Linked DNA regions of Endozoicomonas gorgoniicola. The protein of the gene in region 1 interacts with the protein of each later gene in a pairwise test. Links are inferred from orthologs where the notes say so. Each region holds a gene or a part of one and is shown on either strand. Other genes may lie near its edges.

Region 1 (4,061 bases):
AACTGGCCAGAGCTGCGACCAGCGAGCCAAAGTGCAGGGGGCCGGTCGGGGAAGGGGCAAATCGTCCAATGTATGGCGAAGCGGTCATAGACAGGAATATAGGCGCAATAGTAATTGAAAGTGATGACAGCCAGATACAACCAAGCCGCGAAGCCCTGCATAATACCCTACACGATACGATGCGGCGGTCGCGGCTTGTTGTTGATCAGCCAACAGGGCTCATCAGTGACCCAGCTGCTTTTCCTTGATCTCGGCCAGAGTTTTGCAGTCAATGCAAAGTGTCGCAGTCGGACGAGCTTCCAGACGGCGAACACCGATCTCCACACCGCAGGAATCGCAGAAACCGTAATCCTCTTCTTCAATACGAGTCAGAGTCTTATCAATCTTGCGAATAAGCTTGCGCTCACGGTCGCGGGCACGAAGTTCCAGACTGAACTCTTCTTCCTGACTGGCACGGTCGGCCGGATCAGGGAAGTTCGCTGCTTCGTCCTGCATGTGGTTTACGGTTCGATCCACTTCCTCCATCAACTCCTGCTTCCACTGCCTGAGGATGTTGGTGAAGTGCTCGACCTGTTTGTCATTCATGTACTCTTCGCCGTCCTTCTCCTGGTATGGAGTGAAGGAACGGAGCAGATTACCTTGATCCGCTTTTTTCTGTGCTGACATGATTACAGCCTCATCACCTTTTTCTAGTAGCCGTGCTCACGCACTTATCACGGCTTTCCATCCGATGTCGGGTAAGGAGCTTTGCCTTGAACCCGACCTCCCTGAAAGCTGAGGTCAACACTTCGGGTGCCTGATATTTATATTTAACCAGACACTCACCTCTTGCCTTCCTAACAGAAGCGGAGAAACTACCAAAACGAATGACAATCCGCCACAAAAATGTCATCGACTTCTCTCGTCAATTCGATGTTTATTCACTACTTATTGACATCAGACAGTAATTCGGGAAATACCCAGTCTGCTATCTTAGAATGCAAAAACCGAATACCAAACAATAGTTTAATCACAAAATAGTATGAAATATCCAGAAATTCTTCAGGAAGGACGTTTGATCCGTCGCTACAAACGTTTTATGGCGGATGTTGAACTGGCTGATGGCCAGCAAATTACGCTGCATTGTCCGAATACCGGCTCCATGAAAAATTGCCTGTATCCCGGTAAGCGGGTCTGGTATTCCGACTCTCACAACCCCAAACGAAAATATCCCTGCACCTGGGAGCTGGCGGAAATCCCTGTGGTGTTCGATGGCAATGAACAAATGACTCTGGCGGGTATGAACACAGGCAGAGCCAATGCACTGGTGGAAGAGTTGCTGCAGGCAGGCAGGGTAGAAGCACTGGCGCAGTACAGCACTATCCGTCGGGAAGTGAAATATGGCTCAGAAAACAGCCGGATTGATTTTCTGCTGACTCAGGACAGTTTGCCGGATTGTTACCTCGAAGTGAAAAGCGTGACCCTGGCAATGGGCGAAGGCCTGGGTTTATTTCCCGATGCGGTCACCAGCCGGGGAACCAGGCATCTGCGGGAACTCCGGGAAATCTGCGAAAAAGGGGGGCGGGCGGTTCTGTTTTTCTGTGTTCAGCATACCGGTATTAACCGGGTGGCACCTGCGGATGAGATTGATCCGGAGTACGGTCAAGCTCTGCGTGAAGCCATCAGGGCTGGTGTTGAAGTAGTGGCATGGGGGGCAGATATTTCAACGGTGCAAATTGAGCTGACAAAAGAGTTGCCTGTACTGGTTGGGTAACTGCCTGTTGGAGCAGTCACCGGCGGGGGGATATTAACCAGATGTAATCGTATTGGCCGGAAATTGCTTTCAGACTGTTTTGTAGCTGGTCGCTGTCTTCCGTGGCAGACAGCATCAACAGGCTTTTAACTCTGGCATCCGGTTCGGCAGCCTTGATGTAGGGCGTCAGGCCAATATCATTACGGGCATGAAAAGCCCGGGTAATGAGTACTGAGTTTTCTTTTACCGCCAGAAGCAGACGAGCCATAAAGTAATCCTGCAACTGTTGTGCAGCCAGCAGGTAATCCACTTTTTCATCAATGCCTTCTGCGGGAGCCGGATGGCTTTGTGACATGATGTCCCTGAGCTGTTTGATTTGCTGCTCTGAAAGGGTTTTGCCGGTTTGTGTTTTTAACCACTTTCTGGCCTCTTTATCTTTCATTGCTCGCAGCTTTGCCACTGGGACAGCGGCAGCGATCACCGGAATCTCCTCTTTCTCCAGCCACTCAATCAGGGTTTTGTAACGGCTATGAAGGGCAGGGCTGCGCTTTTCCAGTTGTTCCAGATAAGTCAGTTCTTCAGTGTTCAGTTTTGACTGTAGCGAATCCATGGCAACGGCTCCGAGCCGCTGGTGCCGGTTCAGTGCTTTCAGAAGGTTCAGCAGTTGCTCTTGCAGGTAACGGCTCTGGTGCAGCTCGCCCGCAACCAGCTCGCCAATAACAATGTAGCGAGCATCCCGCAAGCCTTTAATGAGATCGGCTTCATCAATCCAGCGATGGTGGCTGCTGTCCCATATAGTGGCCGACGATTCGATAGGAAGCTGAGGCGTTGCAGCCCGGTCTTTGCTCAGATGGGCGCAACCTGCCAGCAGGAAAGCAAGAAAAATGAAGCCTGTTTTTGTCAGTTTTGTCATGGCACGATCCTTTGAACAAGTCCCGGATCGTGCTTTGCCTGTCAGTGGGTAATGACTAAAGGGCAGTGATGTTCCGGGAGATCCGACACAGAGACATGAATGTTGAATACAGAGTAGACTATTTCCGGTGTCAAAACGTTCCACGGGTTGCCCTGTGCAGCCACCTGACCCTTTTGCAGAATCACCAGCTGATCAGAAATTTCAACGGTGCCAATTGAGCTGACAAAAGAGTTGCCTGTGCTGGTTGAGTAAAGGGCAGAAGCCGTCAGGTCAGAGGATTGATTTGGTTATTTCTTCGGTGACGATTTTCAGCGACAGGAACTAAGAGTAGAAAAGGAAGTCAAAGCAAGAGTTAAAAAACGATCGAACCATTTCATGACTACAAGGATGTATGATGTATCCAAATATTCAGGGTCAAAAGCTAACAACACCTTCACAACAAGACACTCTTCCTGCCCAGGCCGCTACTCCGCCTCAGAGACCTGCTGCTGTCACTCGCCGGGGACGACGTTGTGGTATCAATCCACCGACTCAGCAAGGTGTTGCGGGAAATGCTGAAGACACTCGCTCCGCTGAACTTTCATCTTCACGCACTTGCACAAGGTATCAACGGGGGAGGGGTCAAAGAAGAGGTGCTGTCAGAAAACATCAAGCGGCATCCAGAACTGAAAAAGATATCTCAGCGCCATTGCAGGCATTGCTTAAACCTGTAGGGACGGTTAGGCAGCGATTCAGCAGTACCCAGAAAGACCAGTTTGCTCTTGCCAGAGTGGAGTGTGAAAAATTACAGACAAAACTCCTGCAGGCAGACAAAGGTCAGGCATTAAATGCTCTTCAGCAGCTTCAAAGCTATGCATTGATTGCCGGTAAAGGAATGGACTATAAGTCGTCTGTTCAGTTACTGAAATATCTCCTTACAGACTATTTGCCTGGTTGCAGTGATAAACACCTTGCCGCATCAGCCCGGAACACGGTTGGTATAATACTGGACAGGCTCGTCAGGCCCCTGTTTATCGTATCTGATTTCACAAAAGAAGAAGGCTGTGAGTTAGCCAGAAAGCAATTACTGGAACTGTGCCAGGAACGAAACTTTGAACCCTTAGCGCTGATGCAAGCCGATAAGAAAGAATTATTAATGTATTACCTGACAGGTCAGCTCGTTAGTTCAGGGAAACATGATCAATTATCAGGACTTTGTGAGCTCTTTGACTATGAGAAACTTGCCGAGCGTTCACGCATCGAGAAGGATATTCCCAAGGCTCCGTGGTGTGCTCGTTTATACTGGCTTCTTGCTGCGTATTACACTGGAAAACTGCCAGCTGGTGAATTATTAGCAAAGTTAGATCGTATTGATGAAGAAATCAAACCTGTTGTAGATCAATGCGAAGTGATTAAAAAAGCCTATCTGATTGTTCG
Region 2 (3,967 bases), 1.5 Mb from region 1 along the record:
AAAGCCGGACCATGTTCTCAGTAGTGTTGATCCGCACAAACTGTTGAGTGATACCGTCAAACTGGCAGAGGTGGATGCCCGTAATAATCACATGGAAATCCACATGGATGTTCCGACAGATCTGCCTGCGGTTAAAGTTGATCCGGTTCAGATTCAACAGGTGGCGCTGAACCTGATCCGCAATGGTATGGAAGCGATGTGCGACTCGGAACATCGTCATATAGGCGTCTGGGTGAAAGCAGAACGCTTTGAGGAGCGGTTTGTGAAGGTGTCGGTTATTGACCGGGGCTATGGACTGGCAGACGACGCGGAAGAAAAACTGTTTACACCGTTTTACACGACAAAACCCGACGGCATGGGTATTGGTCTGTCAGTCTGTCACTCTATTATACAGTCGCACAGTGGTCGTATGAGTTTCCAGAGGCACCCGGAAGGCGGAACTATTTTTGAATTTACCATGCCAGTGGTGGATTAAAAATGTCCAGATGGATGAGTGGAAAGTTGCCGTTATTTTTCTCCTGAAGCGGCAGGTGTTGAGGTTCGGTTTAACGGGTATAATACACGGCTAAACTGACCCGGTGACTGATGACTTTTTAAGCTAAGAGTCAGGCCAGGAGTCAGGCTTAAAGTGTTTCAGGAGGGAAGCAACGGTGACAGAGCGGGTAACTGAATACATGCACGGTCTTGGGCGTAAAGCCCGGGAAGCCAGTGCCGAGATGGCAAAGGCTGAAACCAGTGATAAGAACAAGGCATTGCTGGCCATTGCTGATGAGCTGAAGACCGCGCGGGAAGCGTTGCGAAAAGCCAATGCCATTGATCTTGAAAATGGTCGCAACCGTGGGTTGGACAATGCTTTGCTGGATCGTCTGGAACTGACCGATGCCCGCATTGATACTATGGTAGAGAATCTGAAACAGGTGGCAGCCCTGCCAGACCCGGTGGGTAGCATCGACGACATGAAATACCTTCCCAGCGGTATTCAGGTGGGACAAATGCGAGTGCCGCTGGGGGTGATTGGCATTATCTACGAGTCCCGTCCTAATGTGACGATTGAAGCTGCCAGTTTGTGCCTGAAGTCCGGTAATGCCGTGATTCTTCGTGGTGGCAGTGAGGCCATTGCTTCCAACCAGGCGATTGCTGCCTGTGTTCAGAAAGGGCTGGCAAAAGCGGGACTGCCGGAAGCGGCTGTGCAGGTCGTGGAAACCACTGACCGCGCTGCGGTTGGTACCCTGATTGCGATGCCTGAGTATGTGGACGTTATTGTTCCCCGTGGTGGCAAAGGGCTGATTGAACGCATCAGTAAAGATGCCAGAGTACCTGTGATCAAACATCTGGATGGCATCTGCCACGTTTACATTGACGACAAAGCGGATGTCTCCAAAGCAGCAAATATCGCCATCAACGCCAAAACTCACCGCTACGGTGTCTGCAATGCCATGGAGACCCTGCTGGTAAACCAGGCCGTTGCTGACAGCCTGCTGCCGGAACTGGCAACGCAGTACCGTGAAATAGGTGTGGAACTTCGTGGCTGTTCCGAGGTCTGTCGTATACTGCCTGACGCTGTGGCTGCCACAGAGGAAGACTGGGTGACGGAATACCTTGGCCCGGTGTTGTCGATCAGGGTCGTGACAGATATGGATGAAGCTATCGCGCATATCAATCACTATGGTTCGCATCATACCGATGCCATTGTGACCGAAGATTACACCCGTAGTCGCCGCTTCCTGCGCGAAGTCGACTCCAGCTCAGTGATGGTCAATGCCTCAACCCGCTTTGCGGATGGGTTTGAGTACGGTCTGGGTGCTGAAATCGGCGTTTCTACCGACAAAATTCATGCCCGTGGCCCTGTCGGCCTGCAAGGGCTGACTTCGCAAAAATACGTAGTGTTTGGGGACGGTCATATCCGGAAATAACGGATTGCAGACTGACTCTTGACACGACATTATGCCATCATGTGAAAAGCCTGTTATCAGAAATATTTGACAGGCTTTCTATTTATTTGAAAGAGACAGGTCCTTAAAGCGTTTATGCAATCTGATCAATTAAAGCAGCTGGTTATCGAAGCCATTGAGGAAATGAAAGGCAATGATCTGACATGTCTGGATGTATCCGAAATGACAGACGTAACTGACTACATGATTATCGCCTGTGGTACGTCTAACCGCCATGTAAAATCTGTGGCCGACAATGTTGTGCAAAAGTGCAAGGAAAACGGTGTTCGCCCTCTGGGAATGGAAGGCGAAGACAAGTCGGAATGGGTTCTGGTAGACCTGGGTGATGTGGTGGCTCACATCATGCTGCCTGCTACCCGCGCGTTCTACGATCTTGAGCGTCTGTGGGAAACCGGTCGTGTCGAGCAGACAGCGGAAGCTGCTGAAGCCTGATGCGTATCAGGCTGATTACGGTTGGGTCAAAAATGCCGGGCTGGGTGGAAGAGGGCTATACCGAATATAGCCGCCGCCTGGGGGCAGACCTGAAGCTGGAACTGGTTGAGATTCCTCTCAACCGCCGCAGCAAAGGCGCAGACGTTAATCGTCTGCAAGAAAAAGAAGCCAACCAGATACTGGCTGCCGTCGGGCGGGGTGATCTGGTGGTGACCATGGAGATTAACGGCAAAGCCTGGAGTACTGAGCAGCTTGCCGACAAAATGGGCGACTGGATGCACTCCGGGCGCAATGTCAGTTTGCTGGTAGGTGGTCCCGAGGGCTTGCATCCGAGCTGTATGGCACAGGCAGACCTGCGCTGGTCTTTATCGCCATTGACGTTGCCTCACCCACTGGTTCGGGTGGTGGTGGCTGAACAGGTGTATCGAGCCTGGAGTATTTTAAAAAATCACCCTTATCATAAATAGTCAGGAGCTTTTCTGGCTCCCAGACAGGAAGCACTGTTTCCCATTTGCAGGGAAATAACTTCACGGAAACAAGTAATGCCAGCGAATACCTTAAAGGATCATAAAGCAGAGCAACGGATTGTCGGAACCCGCGTCTGGCTGTCGTTGTTCTTTATGGTTGTTTTGGTGTTTGTGCTGATCGCCCGGTTATTTTATCTTCAGGTGCTGCGTTACGATGAAATGTCGACGCAGTCTGAAGAAAACCGGGTTCTGCTACAAACCATCCCCCCGGTTCGCGGCCTGATTTATGACACCCATGGCAAGCTGCTGGCGATGAATCGCTCCAGCCGCAGTTTGACCATTGTTCGTGAACGGGCAGGCGATCTTGATCAACTGATCGAAAACATATCAACATTAGTACCGGTTACTGATAATGAACGACGCCGCTTTGACCAGCGGCTAAGACGCCGCCGTCCCTATGAACCCATTCCCCTGAAATTTAACCTGAACGATGAACAGATCGCCACAATAGCGGTCAACCAGTTCCGGTTGCCGGGTGTTGAAATTGATGCTGACCTGGTTCGGTACTACCCGGAAGGCTGTATTTTTTCTCACTCGGTAGGCTACGTTGGTCGTATTAATGACCGGGAACTCAGAACCCTTGATCCAGCCCTTTACAGTGGTACTCATGTGACCGGAAAGATTGGTCTGGAGAAATATTACGAATCCATTTTGCTGGGCAAGCCCGGCTATCAGGAGGTAGAAACCAATGCTCGTGGCCGGGTGCTTCGGGTATTGAATCAGGTTCCATCGGAGCCGGGCAAAGACCTTGAGCTGTATCTGGATACGGAGTTGCAGAAAGTTGCGATTGAAGCCCTGGATGGACGGCGTGGCGCCATTGTTGCTATGGACCCCAAGACCGGTGGGGTTTTAGCCATGGTTAGTAATCCATCGTTTGATCCGAACCTGTTTGTCACAGGCATTGATTATGAGACTTTCAATGGCTTAAATAAAAACATTGAACGACCGTTGTATAACCGTGCGACGCTGGGTGAGTATCCGCCGGCATCAACCATTAAACCCGTTGTAGGTCTTGCCCTGCTGGCTAATGGCATAGTGGACAAAAATACTCGTATA

What was found.
Region 2: the proteins of sfsA (region 1) and NX722_RS17705 interact in binary tests that used the Escherichia coli proteins (3 or more experiments, as listed by UniProt). The link is inferred for Endozoicomonas gorgoniicola from one-to-one orthologs.

The regions. Positions count from the first base shown.
Region 1 is NZ_JAPFCC010000001.1:5,368,936-5,372,996, forward strand. What follows is about bases 1-2,887. They hold sfsA (DNA/RNA nuclease SfsA), read left to right. Parts: upstream 1-1,021; coding sequence 1,022-1,753; downstream 1,754-2,887. Other genes in these bases: gluQRS (tRNA glutamyl-Q(34) synthetase GluQRS), read right to left, coding at 1-88; dksA (RNA polymerase-binding protein DksA), read right to left, coding at 223-666; NX722_RS24110 (ChaN family lipoprotein), read right to left, coding at 1,770-2,645. Also shown: NX722_RS24115 (hypothetical protein), read left to right, coding at 3,037-4,061. UniProt on the Escherichia coli protein: Binds to DNA non-specifically. Could be a regulatory factor involved in maltose metabolism.
Region 2 is NZ_JAPFCC010000001.1:3,885,065-3,889,031, reverse strand. Bases 1-2,793 are described here. They hold NX722_RS17705 (glutamate-5-semialdehyde dehydrogenase), read left to right. Parts: upstream 1-674; coding sequence 675-1,913; downstream 1,914-2,793. Other genes in these bases: rlmH (23S rRNA (pseudouridine(1915)-N(3))-methyltransferase RlmH), read left to right, coding at 2,384-2,793; rsfS (ribosome silencing factor), read left to right, coding at 2,028-2,384; NX722_RS17710 (ATP-binding response regulator), read left to right, coding at 1-475. In the rest of the region: more of rlmH, read left to right, coding at 2,794-2,851; mrdA (penicillin-binding protein 2), read left to right, coding at 2,927-3,967. UniProt on the Escherichia coli protein: Catalyzes the NADPH-dependent reduction of L-glutamate 5-phosphate into L-glutamate 5-semialdehyde and phosphate. The product spontaneously undergoes cyclization to form 1-pyrroline-5-carboxylate.